One region of the Bacillus sp. FSL K6-3431 genome, then DNA from elsewhere that is predicted to be linked to it. Evidence: a T-box and tRNA genes for the amino acid it is inferred to sense, from the RefSeq annotation. Region 1 holds a T-box; the other holds one or more tRNA genes.
What was found. A T-box is a leader RNA that pairs with one kind of tRNA and senses whether it is charged. The one in region 1 lies ahead of leuS (leucine--tRNA ligase), so its partner is inferred to be a tRNA-Leu.
Positions count from the first base shown of each region.

Region 2: it has a tRNA-Leu gene. The T-box ahead of leuS (leucine--tRNA ligase) is inferred to sense a tRNA for this amino acid. The anticodon was not compared.

Region 1 is NZ_JBBOCT010000001.1:1,834,121-1,840,998, forward strand. It holds gene MHB53_RS09380 (BaiN/RdsA family NAD(P)/FAD-dependent oxidoreductase) at 1-873, shown strand, start outside; gene MHB53_RS09385 (hypothetical protein) at 983-1,402, opposite strand; gene MHB53_RS09390 (sporulation protein Cse60) at 1,465-1,647, opposite strand; gene MHB53_RS09395 (rhodanese-like domain-containing protein) at 1,747-2,061, opposite strand; gene leuS (leucine--tRNA ligase) at 2,210-4,624, opposite strand; T-box leader at 4,714-4,948, opposite strand; gene MHB53_RS09405 (YpzI family protein) at 5,236-5,370, shown strand; gene MHB53_RS09410 (MDR family MFS transporter) at 5,405-6,589, opposite strand.
Region 2 is NZ_JBBOCT010000001.1:3,389,409-3,396,286, forward strand. It holds rRNA gene MHB53_RS16380 (23S ribosomal RNA) at 1-2,809, shown strand, start outside; rRNA gene rrf (5S ribosomal RNA) at 2,949-3,064, shown strand; tRNA gene MHB53_RS16390 (tRNA-Val) at 3,198-3,273, shown strand; tRNA gene MHB53_RS16395 (tRNA-Thr) at 3,282-3,357, shown strand; tRNA gene MHB53_RS16400 (tRNA-Lys) at 3,399-3,474, shown strand; tRNA gene MHB53_RS16405 (tRNA-Leu) at 3,481-3,562, shown strand; tRNA gene MHB53_RS16410 (tRNA-Gly) at 3,633-3,707, shown strand; tRNA gene MHB53_RS16415 (tRNA-Leu) at 3,715-3,803, shown strand; tRNA gene MHB53_RS16420 (tRNA-Arg) at 3,811-3,887, shown strand; tRNA gene MHB53_RS16425 (tRNA-Pro) at 3,895-3,971, shown strand; tRNA gene MHB53_RS16430 (tRNA-Ala) at 3,990-4,065, shown strand; rRNA gene MHB53_RS16435 (16S ribosomal RNA) at 4,213-5,764, shown strand; tRNA gene MHB53_RS16440 (tRNA-Ile) at 5,859-5,935, shown strand; tRNA gene MHB53_RS16445 (tRNA-Ala) at 5,979-6,054, shown strand; rRNA gene MHB53_RS16450 (23S ribosomal RNA) at 6,207-6,878, shown strand, end outside.

The sequences.
Region 1 (6,878 bases):
AAAGAAGTATTATATTCAAATGAACAAATCGCAGGTGTACTACTTGAATCAGGTGAACAAATTGCCAGTAAAGCGGTAGTCATCGCTGTAGGCGGAAAATCCGTTCCACATACTGGATCTACCGGAGACGGATTCCCATGGGCAGAGGCTGCCGGACATACGATCACAGAACTTTTCCCAACCGAAGTGCCTGTTACTTCTGCAGAAACTTTTATAAAAGAAAAGACGTTGCAAGGATTATCATTACGAGATGTGGCATTAAGCGTTCTCAATCCGAAGGGAAAAGCAATTATCACTCATAGAATGGATATGATTTTCACTCATCTCGGTGTCTCTGGTCCCGCCGTTCTCAGGTGCAGCCAATTTGTTGTAAAGGCACAGAAAAAATGGAAGCTTGATGAGGTTACGATGTCACTAGATGCTTTACCTGACGTTAAACAAGAAGATCTATTTCAGGATATTCAAAAGAAAATTAAAGAAGAACCAAAAAAGGCAGTTAAAAATGCATTAAAAGGTCTTGTACCTGAACGTTATTTATTATTTTTATTGGAAAATAGTGATATTGATCCAAGTGATCTTTGCGCCTCCATTTCAATGGAAAAACTCCGTGCGTTCACCGTTTCATGCAAGCAATTCCGCTTTGAAGTTAATGGGACATTACCACTCGAAAAGGCATTTGTTACAGGCGGTGGTGTATCTGTTAAGGAAATTGAACCAAAAACAATGGCTTCTAAACTCATGCCTGGCCTTTTTTTCTGTGGGGAAGTACTTGATATATATGGCTACACTGGTGGGTATAACATTACATCTGCTTTAGTGACAGGAAGATTAGCAGGAGCAAACGCTGCGGCTGTTAGCGGCGAAAAAAGTTGAAGAGGGAACTTGTACAGTCCATGACAGGTGCAAGTTCTTTTTAATTAGGATCATTCCAAGTAATTATTATGGATAGATAATGAGGCTAATGTCTGTAGTAGAATCGTAGTTAAGACGGAAGCTGTTTTTTTATATTGTTAATATCCATCTCGTGTATTGCGATTTTTCCGTTTAAGAAGTCAATATCGATCTTGGCACTCTTCGTTTCATTTGAGACGAATCGAAAAACTTCTTGATGCTGATCTAGTCTTTTTTCTATTTGTTTAAAATGGCTCCTCATCTCTGTCGTAAGTTGATGGATTTTTTCGCCATTCGATTGAACTTCAACTTTCACTTCTTGTAGTTCTAAACGCATCGCTTTCTGATCCGTTTTCACTTCTTGTAGTTCCAAATTCATCGCTTTCTGGTCTGTTTTCACTTCTTGTAGTTCTGAACGGATTCCGTTTTGTCCTTCGCCCAATTGTTCAGAATCTGGTCTAATACCTTTTCCACTTTCTCCTTGGCATGTATCATACCACTTATTAATCATGTAGAAAAGGTATCATTTATGGATTCTAGCATATTTATCAACGGCCAATTTAAATGTATTTTTCATTTCACATACAATACCATCGCGCTGAAGCAGTATATTTGCTCCGCACTAGCCTCACCAATCGCTGCTACATGGTATTTGATATCAATAATATCTCTTGTTCCCAACTCGCCAAGAAACTTATTCATTTCCTCTTCAAGATCCTGCTCGTGTTCACAATCAAATAGCTTTACTTGCATCATCAGAATCACCTCTTTATGAGAAGTATATCCAAAAGTCTAAATATTCAATACAAAAATAAAAAAACGATTTTCGAATGATCCAAAAATCGCTTTTTCCTATTATAGTTTCGGTTTCTCAGTTCCTGTCCACTCGAGCATTCCACCAACCATATTTGTTACATCGTATCCTTGTTCCCGCAAATAATCACAAACTCTTCCGCTACGTCCACCTGATCTGCAAACAAGGATATATTCTTTTTCTTTATCTAATTGATCTAAACGCTCTGGAATATCACCCATTTTAATATGTAAAGCCTCGGGTATCATCCCTTCCGCAACTTCATCATCTTCTCGAACATCTATTAAATTCAATGTTCCTCCACTTTGGAGTTGATTCTTTACCTCTTCTGGAGTAATCGTTTTGATTTCAGCCATTCATCTTCACCCTTTCTATTGATATAGAATAAATTCCATTATACCAAAACAACACGCTACAAGCTTTTAATTACAACTACGTTTCCATTTTGGTGGGTTTATATTTTCACGTGAAAACGACCCTCAATGCTCTGAGGGTCGCCATTCATTAATTCGCTACAATATTTACTAACTTCCCAGGCACTGCAATTACTTTCCGGATTGTTTTTCCTTCTATCATGATCTTCACTTTTTCGTCGTTCACAGCAATCTTCTCTAGCTGTTCACGAGTTAATTCACGTGAAATCATCATTTTTGCTCTAACCTTGCCGTTAATTTGTACAACGACTTCTACTTCATCGTCGATAAGTTTATTTTCATCATACACGGGCCAAGCTTCATAAGTTAATGTTTCTTCATGGCCAAGCTTTTGCCATAATTCTTCACTAATATGCGGACAAATTGGCGCCAACATTTTAACAAAACCTTCGATGTAATCTTTTGGCAAAATGTCCGATTTATATCCTTCATTAATAAATACCATCAGTTGAGAAATAGCTGTATTAAAGCCTAGTGTCTCGTAATCTTCCGTCACTTTTTTCACAGTTTGATGATATACTTTTTCCAGTTCAGTACCAGATCCTGAGCGTACCTTTTCAGATATGCTACCATCTTCATTTACAAGTAAGCGCCATACTCTGTCAAGGAAACGGCGTGCTCCATCAAGTCCTGTTGCTGACCAGGCGATCGATGAATCAAGTGGTCCCATAAACATTTCATACAAGCGAAGCGTGTCTGCACCATGACTTTCTACAATATGATCAGGATTGACCACATTACCTTTTGACTTACTCATTTTTTCATTATTTTCTCCAAGAATCATACCTTGGTTAAAAAGCTTTTGGAATGGCTCTTTTGTTGGAACAATACCAATATCATATAAAAATTTATGCCAGAATCTTGCATATAATAAGTGAAGGACTGCATGCTCCGCACCGCCAATATAAATATCAACTGGAAGCCATTTTTTTAATAATTCTTCGTCTGCCAATGCTTTATCATTATCTGGATCGATATAACGAAGATAATACCAACAGCTTCCCGCCCATTGTGGCATTGTATTTGTTTCGCGGCGGCCTTTCTTGCCTGTCACTGGATCTTCAACATTAAGCCAGTCAGAAATATTTGCAAGTGGTGATTCACCTGTACCTGATGGCTTGATTTCATTTGTCACCGGTAAAATGACTGGAAGTTGTTCATCTGGCACACCAGTCATCGTTCCATCCTCCCAATGAATGATCGGTATCGGTTCACCCCAATAGCGTTGACGGCTAAATAACCAATCGCGAAGGCGGTATGTTATTTTCTTCGTTCCAACATTTTTCTTCTCAAGCCAGTCAATCATCACTTTAATTGCTTCGGCTTTATTCATGCCATCAAGGAAGTCTGAATTAACATGCGCACCATCACCTGTATAAACTGATTCTTCTATATCTCCACCAGCAACGACTTCTTTAATTTCTAAGCCAAATTCCTTAGCAAATTCGTAGTCACGTTCATCATGCGCTGGAACAGCCATGATCGCACCAGTTCCATACGACATAAGTACATAGTCGGCAATCCAAATTGGCATTTTTTCGCCATTCACAGGATTCACCGCATAAGCACCCGTAAATACACCCGTTTTTTCTTTAGCAAGATCTGTTCTCATTAAATCACTTTTTGATTTTACTTCTTCAATATAAGCCTCGACAGCCTTTTTCTGCTCAAAACTAGTAATTTTATTAACAAATGGATGCTCCGGTGCTAATACTGCATATGTTGCGCCGAATAGCGTATCTGGACGTGTTGTAAATACAGAAAATGTTTCGGCAAAACCATCGATTCCGAACGTCACTTCTGCCCCTTCTGAACGACCAATCCAATTCCGTTGCATATCTTTGATACTCTCAGGCCAGTCAAGTTCTTCCAAGTCTTCAAGTAAACGATCAGCATATTTTGTAATCCTTAAGATCCATTGTCTCATCGGGCGTCGTTCAACCGGGTGCCCACCTCGTTCACTTTTCCCATCAATGACTTCTTCATTAGCAAGCACTGTTCCAAGTGCTGGGCACCAATTCACAGGCACTTCATCTACATATGCAAGCCCTTTTTCAAACAATTTCAGAAAAATCCACTGCGTCCATTTATAATAGCCAGGATCAGTTGTATTAATTTCGCGGTCCCAATCATAAGAAAAACCTAGTGATTTAATTTGTCTTTTGAATGTTTCAATATTGTGTTGCGTAAATTCAGCCGGATCATTCCCTGTATCTAGCGCATATTGCTCAGCCGGTAGACCAAACGCGTCCCATCCCATCGGGTGTAGTACATTGTAACCTTGCATCCGTTTCAAACGTGAAAGAATATCTGTCGCTGTATAACCTTCTGGATGACCGACGTGTAATCCAGATCCAGATGGATACGGGAACATATCCAGTGCATAAAATTTCTCTCCCTCGCCATTAGCATCCGTTTTATATGTTTTGTTTTCTTCCCAATACTGCTGCCATTTCTGTTCAATTTTATGATGGCTAAAACCCATGTTAGTGCCTCCTAAGTGATATTAAATAATTGTGTAATGCGCTTAAATCTAAAAATAAAAACAGAAAAACCCCTCATCCCAAAGAAACTTCTTGGGACGAAAGGTTTGAATTCTCCCGCGGTACCACCCATATTAGTGTAATTTACACTCGCTTTATCATCCTTAACGCGGAATACGGTACATATTACTAGGATTTTTATTCGATATCCTTTCACATGCACAACTATAAAGGCGAGTTCATGATCATCCCGATTGGCTCGCACCTTCCGCCAATTCTCTTCTTACAGGAAAAAATCACTACTGATCCTTTGTTACTGTTTCGTCTATATCTACTATGTATTCCCTATTGTAGATAATTTTAGACATAAATTCAAGTCCAATTAGATTGTATTTCACAACTTTCATCTCCACGAAGTGAAACCTCTCGACTGTTAATGGTGCATGTGAACTCATTTAAGCAAGCCGAATCACATGGGAATTCCCCACCTACGCTTCGCTTTGAGTTGGGGATCTTTATATATAGATTATAAAGATAGAAGAATTAGCTGTGTTTATAATCAGTAAGTATAAATATGTCCTGCTCGGAAACCTTATATATAGAGGTGATGAGAATGGGAAGAGATAGACAGGAAAAAAAGCTAAAAGAAATGAAAAAAGTTGAATCAGATCGTGATCAAGCCTTACATTATGGTGGTGCAACGAGGCTTGAAAAACCGGGCGAAAAGGGAAAAGTCATAAGCGAATAATATAACTTTAATTTCCAGACAAGCAATAGTCGAGCTATTGCTTGTTTGATTGTAACTCATTAGCTTTAAGCGGTCGATCGTAAAAACAAGCCAAAATTAGCGCAACCAAGAGTAACCCAATTAAAAATCCAAACAAAACAGGCATTCCATACATATCAACAAGAACACCGCCAAGCACTGGGCCTATCATCCTGCCACCTGTGGCCGTACTATTGACAATTCCTTGGTAAAATCCTTCTCTACCTTTTGGCGCTAGCTGATTAGCTACTGTTGGTACAACTGGCCAAACAAGCATTTCACCCATTGTTAAAATAAGCATTGCAGCTAGAAAACCTTTAAAATCACTAGCGATTCCAGCCACTCCAAAAGAAATAATAAAAATGCCAATCCCAACTAAAATTTGCCCTTTTAAACGATTACTGTAATTTCGAAGAGCCCATTGTAATACCGGCTGTGCAAGTACAATCAATGCACCATTTATCGTCCAAAGAACACTGTATTGTTTCAATGAAATATTTACGGCCTGTGTGTAAGCAGCAATCGTTGATTGCCATTGGACATAAGCTACCCAACCAAGAAAATAAACAGCACATAGAATCATGAGCGCATATAGTTTATGTTTGTTTTTAATTGGTTTTCTTTGTTGTATTACGTTTGTTTGCGGCAGCTGTTGACCTGCGATATTTTTATAGCCAAATAAGGCAATGAATAAAAAGACAATATACATCAATAAATTTGCTAAGAAAATATAGTCGAAGGAGTAAGATGCAACAAAACCACCAAGCGCTGATCCAATTGCCACCCCAGCATTTTGCGCTACATAAACAGCATTAAATGCTTTTCTACCACCTTCCTTCCATACAAAGCCTGCCATAGCAAACATTGATGGAAAAATAATTCCGCTCCCAAAACCGATTATAATCAAAAAAATCACATAATGTGGCCATCCATGCCAAAAAGTTAACCCGGTAAGCGCTACGACCGAAATGATAATGCCGAGCATGATTGATCGATATCCACCTAATTTATCATATAAAAATCCTCCCAATAAATTTCCAATAACGCTGCCTCCTGAATTTAGCATTAACACGAAACCGGCAATAGACAAAGATTTCCCTAAATGATCATGTATATAAATAGCATTTAATGGCCACAAAAACGATGCACCTGTTACATTTACAAGCATCCCGATTACTAACAGCCATAAGGCTTTCGGCATGTAATTCATCAACCTTTCCAAACAGATATTTCGATAACCTAAGCAATTTTAGACCTTTCCATGAAGTGGCGCAAGTGAATTATTCGCGAAATATAATAAAAGTAAATTCAGTTAACTTATATGTAAAATAAATTGCGCTACACGGGATTCTTGAGTGTTGATTTCCGTTCTAGATACTCGCTTTCCGCGATTATAGCTCCTTCTTTAAAGCGCTGATATGACATATAAAGAATGGCACATCGGGTTACCCCCTAGTGCCATTCTCCATGTTACCTCTATAACCTAAAGC
Region 2 (6,878 bases), 1.6 Mb from region 1:
AAACCCACTGCTCGTAATGGAGTAGTATCTATTTCTGAATACATAGGAAATAGAAGGCAGACCCGGGGAACTGAAACATCTAAGTACCCGGAGGAAGAGAAAGAAACATCGATTCCCTGAGTAGCGGCGAGCGAAACGGGAAAAGCCCAAACCAAGAGGCTTGCCTCTTGGGGTTGTAGGACACTCTATACGGAGTTACAAAGGAACGGGGTAGACGAAGAGGCCTGGAAAGGCCCGCCAGAGAAGGTAACAGCCCTGTAATCGAAACTTCGTTCCCTCCAGAGTGGATCCTGAGTACGGCGGGACACGAGAAATCCCGTCGGAATCTGGGAGGACCATCTCCCAAGGCTAAATACTCCCTAGTGACCGATAGTGAACCAGTACCGTGAGGGAAAGGTGAAAAGCACCCCGGAAGGGGAGTGAAATAGATCCTGAAACCATGTGCCTACAAGTAGTCAGAGCGCGTTAATGCGTGATGGCGTGCCTTTTGTAGAATGAACCGGCGAGTTACGATTTCATGCAAGGTTAAGTTGAAGAGACGGAGCCGCAGCGAAAGCGAGTCTGAATAGGGCGAATAAGTATGAGGTCGTAGACCCGAAACCAGGTGATCTACCCATGTCCAGGGTGAAGGTAAGGTAACACTTACTGGAGGCCCGAACCCACGTACGTTGAAAAGTGCGGGGATGAGGTGTGGGTAGCGGTGAAATTCCAATCGAACCTGGAGATAGCTGGTTCTCTCCGAAATAGCTTTAGGGCTAGCCTCATGGTTAGAGTCTTGGAGGTAGAGCACTGTTTGGACTAGGGGCCCTCAACGGGTTACCGAATTCAGACAAACTCCGAATGCCAAAGACTTATCCATGGGAGTCAGACTGCGAGTGATAAGATCCGTAGTCGAGAGGGAAACAACCCAGACCGCCAGCTAAGGTCCCAAAGTATACGTTAAGTGGAAAAGGATGTGGAGTTGCTTAGACAACCAGGATGTTGGCTCAGAAGCAGCCATCATTTAAAGAGTGCGTAATAGCTCACTGGTCGAGTGACTCTGCGCCGAAAATGTACCGGGGCTAAACGTATCACCGAAGCTGCGGATTGACACCTCTGGTGTCAATGGTAGGAGAGCGTTCTAAGGGCTGTGAAGCTAGACCGGAAGGACTAGTGGAGCGCTTAGAAGTGAGAATGCCGGTATGAGTAGCGAAAGAAGGGTGAGAATCCCTTCCACCGAATGCCCAAGGTTTCCTGAGGAAGGCTCGTCCGCTCAGGGTTAGTCGGGGCCTAAGCCGAGGCCGAAAGGCGTAGGCGATGGATAACAGGTTGATATTCCTGTACCACCTTATTTCCGTTTGAGTAATGGGGGGACGCAGGAGGATAAGGTAAGCGCGCTGCTGGATATGCGCGTCCAAGCAGGTAGGCTGGAGTGGAGGTAAATCCTTCACTCTAAGGCTGAGCTGTGATGGCGAGGGAAATTTAGTACCGAAGTTCCTGATTCCACACTGCCAAGAAAAGCCTCTAGCGAGGAAATAGGTGCCCGTACCGCAAACCGACACAGGTAGGCGAGGAGAGAATCCTAAGGTGATCGAGAGAACTCTCGTTAAGGAACTCGGCAAAATCACCCCGTAACTTCGGGAGAAGGGGTGCTCATTTGGGTGAATAGCCCAGATGAGCCGCAGTGAATAGGCCCAGGCGACTGTTTAGCAAAAACACAGGTCTCTGCGAAGCCGCAAGGCGAAGTATAGGGGCTGACGCCTGCCCGGTGCTGGAAGGTTAAGAGGAGCGCTTAGACTTCGGTCGAAGGTGCGAATTGAAGCCCCAGTAAACGGCGGCCGTAACTATAACGGTCCTAAGGTAGCGAAATTCCTTGTCGGGTAAGTTCCGACCCGCACGAAAGGCGCAACGATCTGGGCACTGTCTCAACGAGAGACTCGGTGAAATTATAGTACCTGTGAAGATGCAGGTTACCCGCGACAGGACGGAAAGACCCCGTGGAGCTTTACTGCAGCCTGATATTGAATGTTGGTGCAGCTTGTACAGGATAGGTAGGAGCCGTAGAAACCGGAGCGCTAGCTTCGGTGGAGGCACTGGTGGGATACTACCCTTGCTGTACTGACATTCTAACCCGCAGCCGTGATCCGGCTGGGAGACAGTGTCTGGCAGGCAGTTTGACTGGGGCGGTCGCCTCCTAAAGAGTAACGGAGGCGCCCAAAGGTTCCCTCAGAATGGTTGGAAATCATTCGCAGAGTGTAAAGGCACAAGGGAGCTTGACTGCGAGACCTACAAGTCGAGCAGGGACGAAAGTCGGGCTTAGTGATCCGGTGGTTCCGCATGGAAGGGCCATCGCTCAACGGATAAAAGCTACCCCGGGGATAACAGGCTTATCTCCCCCAAGAGTTCACATCGACGGGGAGGTTTGGCACCTCGATGTCGGCTCATCGCATCCTGGGGCTGTAGTCGGTCCCAAGGGTTGGGCTGTTCGCCCATTAAAGCGGTACGCGAGCTGGGTTCAGAACGTCGTGAGACAGTTCGGTCCCTATCCGTCGTGGGCGCAGGAAATTTGAGAGGAGCTGTCCTTAGTACGAGAGGACCGGGATGGACGCACCGCTGGTGTACCAGTTGTTCCGCCAGGAGCATCGCTGGGTAGCTATGTGCGGCAGGGATAAGTGCTGAAAGCATCTAAGCATGAAGCCCCCCTCAAGATGAGATTTCCCATAGCGCAAGCTAGTAAGATCCCTGAAAGATGATCAGGTTGATAGGTCCGGCGTGGAAGTGTGGCGACACATGGAGCTGACGGATACTAATCGATCGAGGACTTAATCTAATATGAATCAAATCGATGTTTCACACGTTTACCTTCTCATTTATCTGGTTTTGAAAGAATGAAAAGTTCTTTTCAATGATCTTCTGTTAAGATCGTCACGTCATGTGGCAACACAGAAGTCAGCACATCCGTGTGCAAGTCTGGTGGCGATAGCGAAGAGGTCACACCCGTTCCCATCTCGAACACGGTAGTTAAGCTCTTCAGCGCCGATGGTAGTTGGGGGTTTCCCCCTGCAAGAGCAGGACGTTGCCAGGCGAAATGATATTTTTTGAAATGTTGTTTTAGAAGAAATAAACACTTATAAGGAAACGACCGAGAAATTAAGGGAGTCAACAAGTGTGTAATTGAAAAAAATGAAGTTTATGTACCTTATGATTATTTTTAAAATGGAGGATTAGCTCAGCTGGGAGAGCATCTGCCTTACAAGCAGAGGGTCGGCGGTTCGAACCCGTCATCCTCCACCATTTTCATTGCCGGCCTAGCTCAATTGGTAGAGCAACTGACTTGTAATCAGTAGGTTGGGGGTTCAAGTCCTCTGGCCGGCACCAGTTTTTTAATGTTAAATTATAAAAGGATATATGTTATGTACGAGCCATTAGCTCAGTTGGTAGAGCATCTGACTTTTAATCAGAGGGTCGCAGGTTCGAATCCTGCATGGCTCACCATTTTATGCGGGTGTGGTGGAACTGGCAGACACGCTAGACTTAGGATCTAGTGCCGCAAGGCGTGGGGGTTCGACTCCCTTCACCCGCACTTAATTAATATCTGCTAAGGGCAATTATGTCCTATAAACTATGCAGGTTCTAAAATGCCAATTTCAAACGCGGAAGTAGTTCAGTGGTAGAACATCACCTTGCCAAGGTGGGGGTCGCGGGTTCGAATCCCGTCTTCCGCTCCAAAGTAGTGCCGGGGTGGCGGAACTGGCAGACGCACAGGACTTAAAATCCTGCGGTAGGTGACTACCGTACCGGTTCGATTCCGGTTCTCGGCACCATTTATATGCGCCCGTAGCTCAATTGGATAGAGCGTCTGACTACGGATCAGAAGGTTGTGGATTCGACTTCTGCCGGGCGCGCCATTTAAAACGGGAAGTAGCTCAGCTTGGTAGAGCACTTGGTTTGGGACCAAGGGGTCGCAGGTTCGAATCCTGTCTTCCCGACCACTTTCAATAGATTTTAATGGGGCCTTAGCTCAGCTGGGAGAGCGCCTGCCTTGCACGCAGGAGGTCAACGGTTCGATCCCGTTAGGCTCCACCAAAAGAATGTGTTGACAAATGCTTTTAATAGTGATATTATAGATAAGTCGCAATCAGAAGGCAGAAAATAAGTTTGATCTTTGAAAACTGAACGAAACAAAACGTCAAAAAGTAATACATGTAAGACCAGCAAATGAGCTACAAACACTTTAACGAGAGTTTGATCCTGGCTCAGGACGAACGCTGGCGGCGTGCCTAATACATGCAAGTCGAGCGAATGGAAGGGAGCTTGCTCCCGGAAGTTAGCGGCGGACGGGTGAGTAACACGTGGGCAACCTGCCTGTAAGACTGGGATAACTTCGGGAAACCGGAGCTAATACCGGATAATTTCTTTCTTCTCATGGAGGAAGGTTGAAAGATGGCTTCGGCTATCACTTACAGATGGGCCCGCGGCGCATTAGCTAGTTGGTGAGATAACGGCTCACCAAGGCAACGATGCGTAGCCGACCTGAGAGGGTGATCGGCCACACTGGGACTGAGACACGGCCCAGACTCCTACGGGAGGCAGCAGTAGGGAATCTTCCGCAATGGACGAAAGTCTGACGGAGCAACGCCGCGTGAGTGATGAAGGTTTTCGGATCGTAAAACTCTGTTGTCAGGGAAGAACAAGTATCGGAGTAACTGCCGGTACCTTGACGGTACCTGACCAGAAAGCCACGGCTAACTACGTGCCAGCAGCCGCGGTAATACGTAGGTGGCAAGCGTTGTCCGGAATTATTGGGCGTAAAGCGCGCGCAGGCGGTCCTTTAAGTCTGATGTGAAAGCCCACGGCTCAACCGTGGAAGGTCATTGGAAACTGGGGGACTTGAGTGCAGAAGAGAAGAGCGGAATTCCACGTGTAGCGGTGAAATGCGTAGAGATGTGGAGGAACACCAGTGGCGAAGGCGGCTCTTTGGTCTGTAACTGACGCTGAGGCGCGAAAGCGTGGGGAGCAAACAGGATTAGATACCCTGGTAGTCCACGCCGTAAACGATGAGTGCTAAGTGTTAGAGGGTTTCCGCCCTTTAGTGCTGCAGTTAACGCATTAAGCACTCCGCCTGGGGAGTACGGCCGCAAGGCTGAAACTCAAAGGAATTGACGGGGGCCCGCACAAGCGGTGGAGCATGTGGTTTAATTCGAAGCAACGCGAAGAACCTTACCAGGTCTTGACATCCTCTGACCACCCTAGAGATAGGGATTTCCCCTTCGGGGGACAGAGTGACAGGTGGTGCATGGTTGTCGTCAGCTCGTGTCGTGAGATGTTGGGTTAAGTCCCGCAACGAGCGCAACCCTTAATCTTAGTTGCCAGCATTCAGTTGGGCACTCTAAGGTGACTGCCGGTGACAAACCGGAGGAAGGTGGGGATGACGTCAAATCATCATGCCCCTTATGACCTGGGCTACACACGTGCTACAATGGATGGTACAAAGGGTTGCAAGACCGCGAGGTTTAGCTAATCCCATAAAACCATTCTCAGTTCGGATTGCAGGCTGCAACTCGCCTGCATGAAGCCGGAATCGCTAGTAATCGTGGATCAGCATGCCACGGTGAATACGTTCCCGGGCCTTGTACACACCGCCCGTCACACCACGAGAGTTTGTAACACCCGAAGTCGGTGGGGTAACCCTTACGGGAGCCAGCCGCCGAAGGTGGGACAGATGATTGGGGTGAAGTCGTAACAAGGTAGCCGTATCGGAAGGTGCGGCTGGATCACCTCCTTTCTAAGGAAACTGTTGGCCGCGGTGCCAACATAAACAGACGTTTTTGTTTCGTTCAGTTTTGAGAGGTCGAACTCTCTTACCATTCACACAATGTGGGCCTGTAGCTCAGCTGGTTAGAGCACACGCCTGATAAGCGTGAGGTCGGTGGTTCGAGTCCACTCAGGCCCACCATCCCACATTTGTTTATTTGAAATGGGGATATTTCTAATTTAATGGGGCCTTAGCTCAGCTGGGAGAGCGCCTGCCTTGCACGCAGGAGGTCAGCGGTTCGATCCCGCTAGGCTCCACCAAATACTTTCGTTCTTTGAAAACCAGATAAAATGAGAAGCAATAAACCGAGAAACATCACCTTATGGATTTATCCGTAAGTATGTATGACCTTTTTTTATGATCAGGCAATGAGAAGCTGACGCAGCAATGCATCGCTTATCATGGACCAAATGATTAAGTTAGAAAGGGCGCATGGTGGATGCCTTGGCACTAGGAGCCGATGAAGGACGGGACTAACACCGATATGCTTCGGGGAGCTGTAAGCAAGCGTTATATCCGAAGATTTCCGAATGGGGAAACCCACTGCTCGTAATGGAGTAGTATCTATTTCTGAATACATAGGAAATAGAAGGCAGACCCGGGGAACTGAAACATCTAAGTACCCGGAGGAAGAGAAAGAAACATCGATTCCCTGAGTAGCGGCGAGCGAAACGGGAAAAGCCCAAACCAAGAGGCTTGCCTCTTGGGGTTGTAGGACACTCTATACGGAGTTACAAAGGAACGGGGTAGACGAAGAGGCCTGGAAAGGCCCGCCAGAGAAGGTAACAGCCCTGTAATCGAAACTTCGTTCCCTCCAGAGTGGATCCTGAGTACGGCGGGACACGAGAAATCCCGTCGGAATCTGGGAGGACCATCTCCCAAGGCTAAATACTCCCTAGTGACCGATAGTGAACCAGTACCGTGAGGGAAAGGTGAAAAGCACCCCGGAAGGGGAGTGAAATAGATCCTGAAACCATGTGCCTACAAGTAGTCAGAGCGCGTTAATGCGTGATGGCGTGCCTTTTGTAGAATGAACCGGCGAGTTACGATTTCATGCAAGGTTAAGTTGAAGAGACGGAGCCGC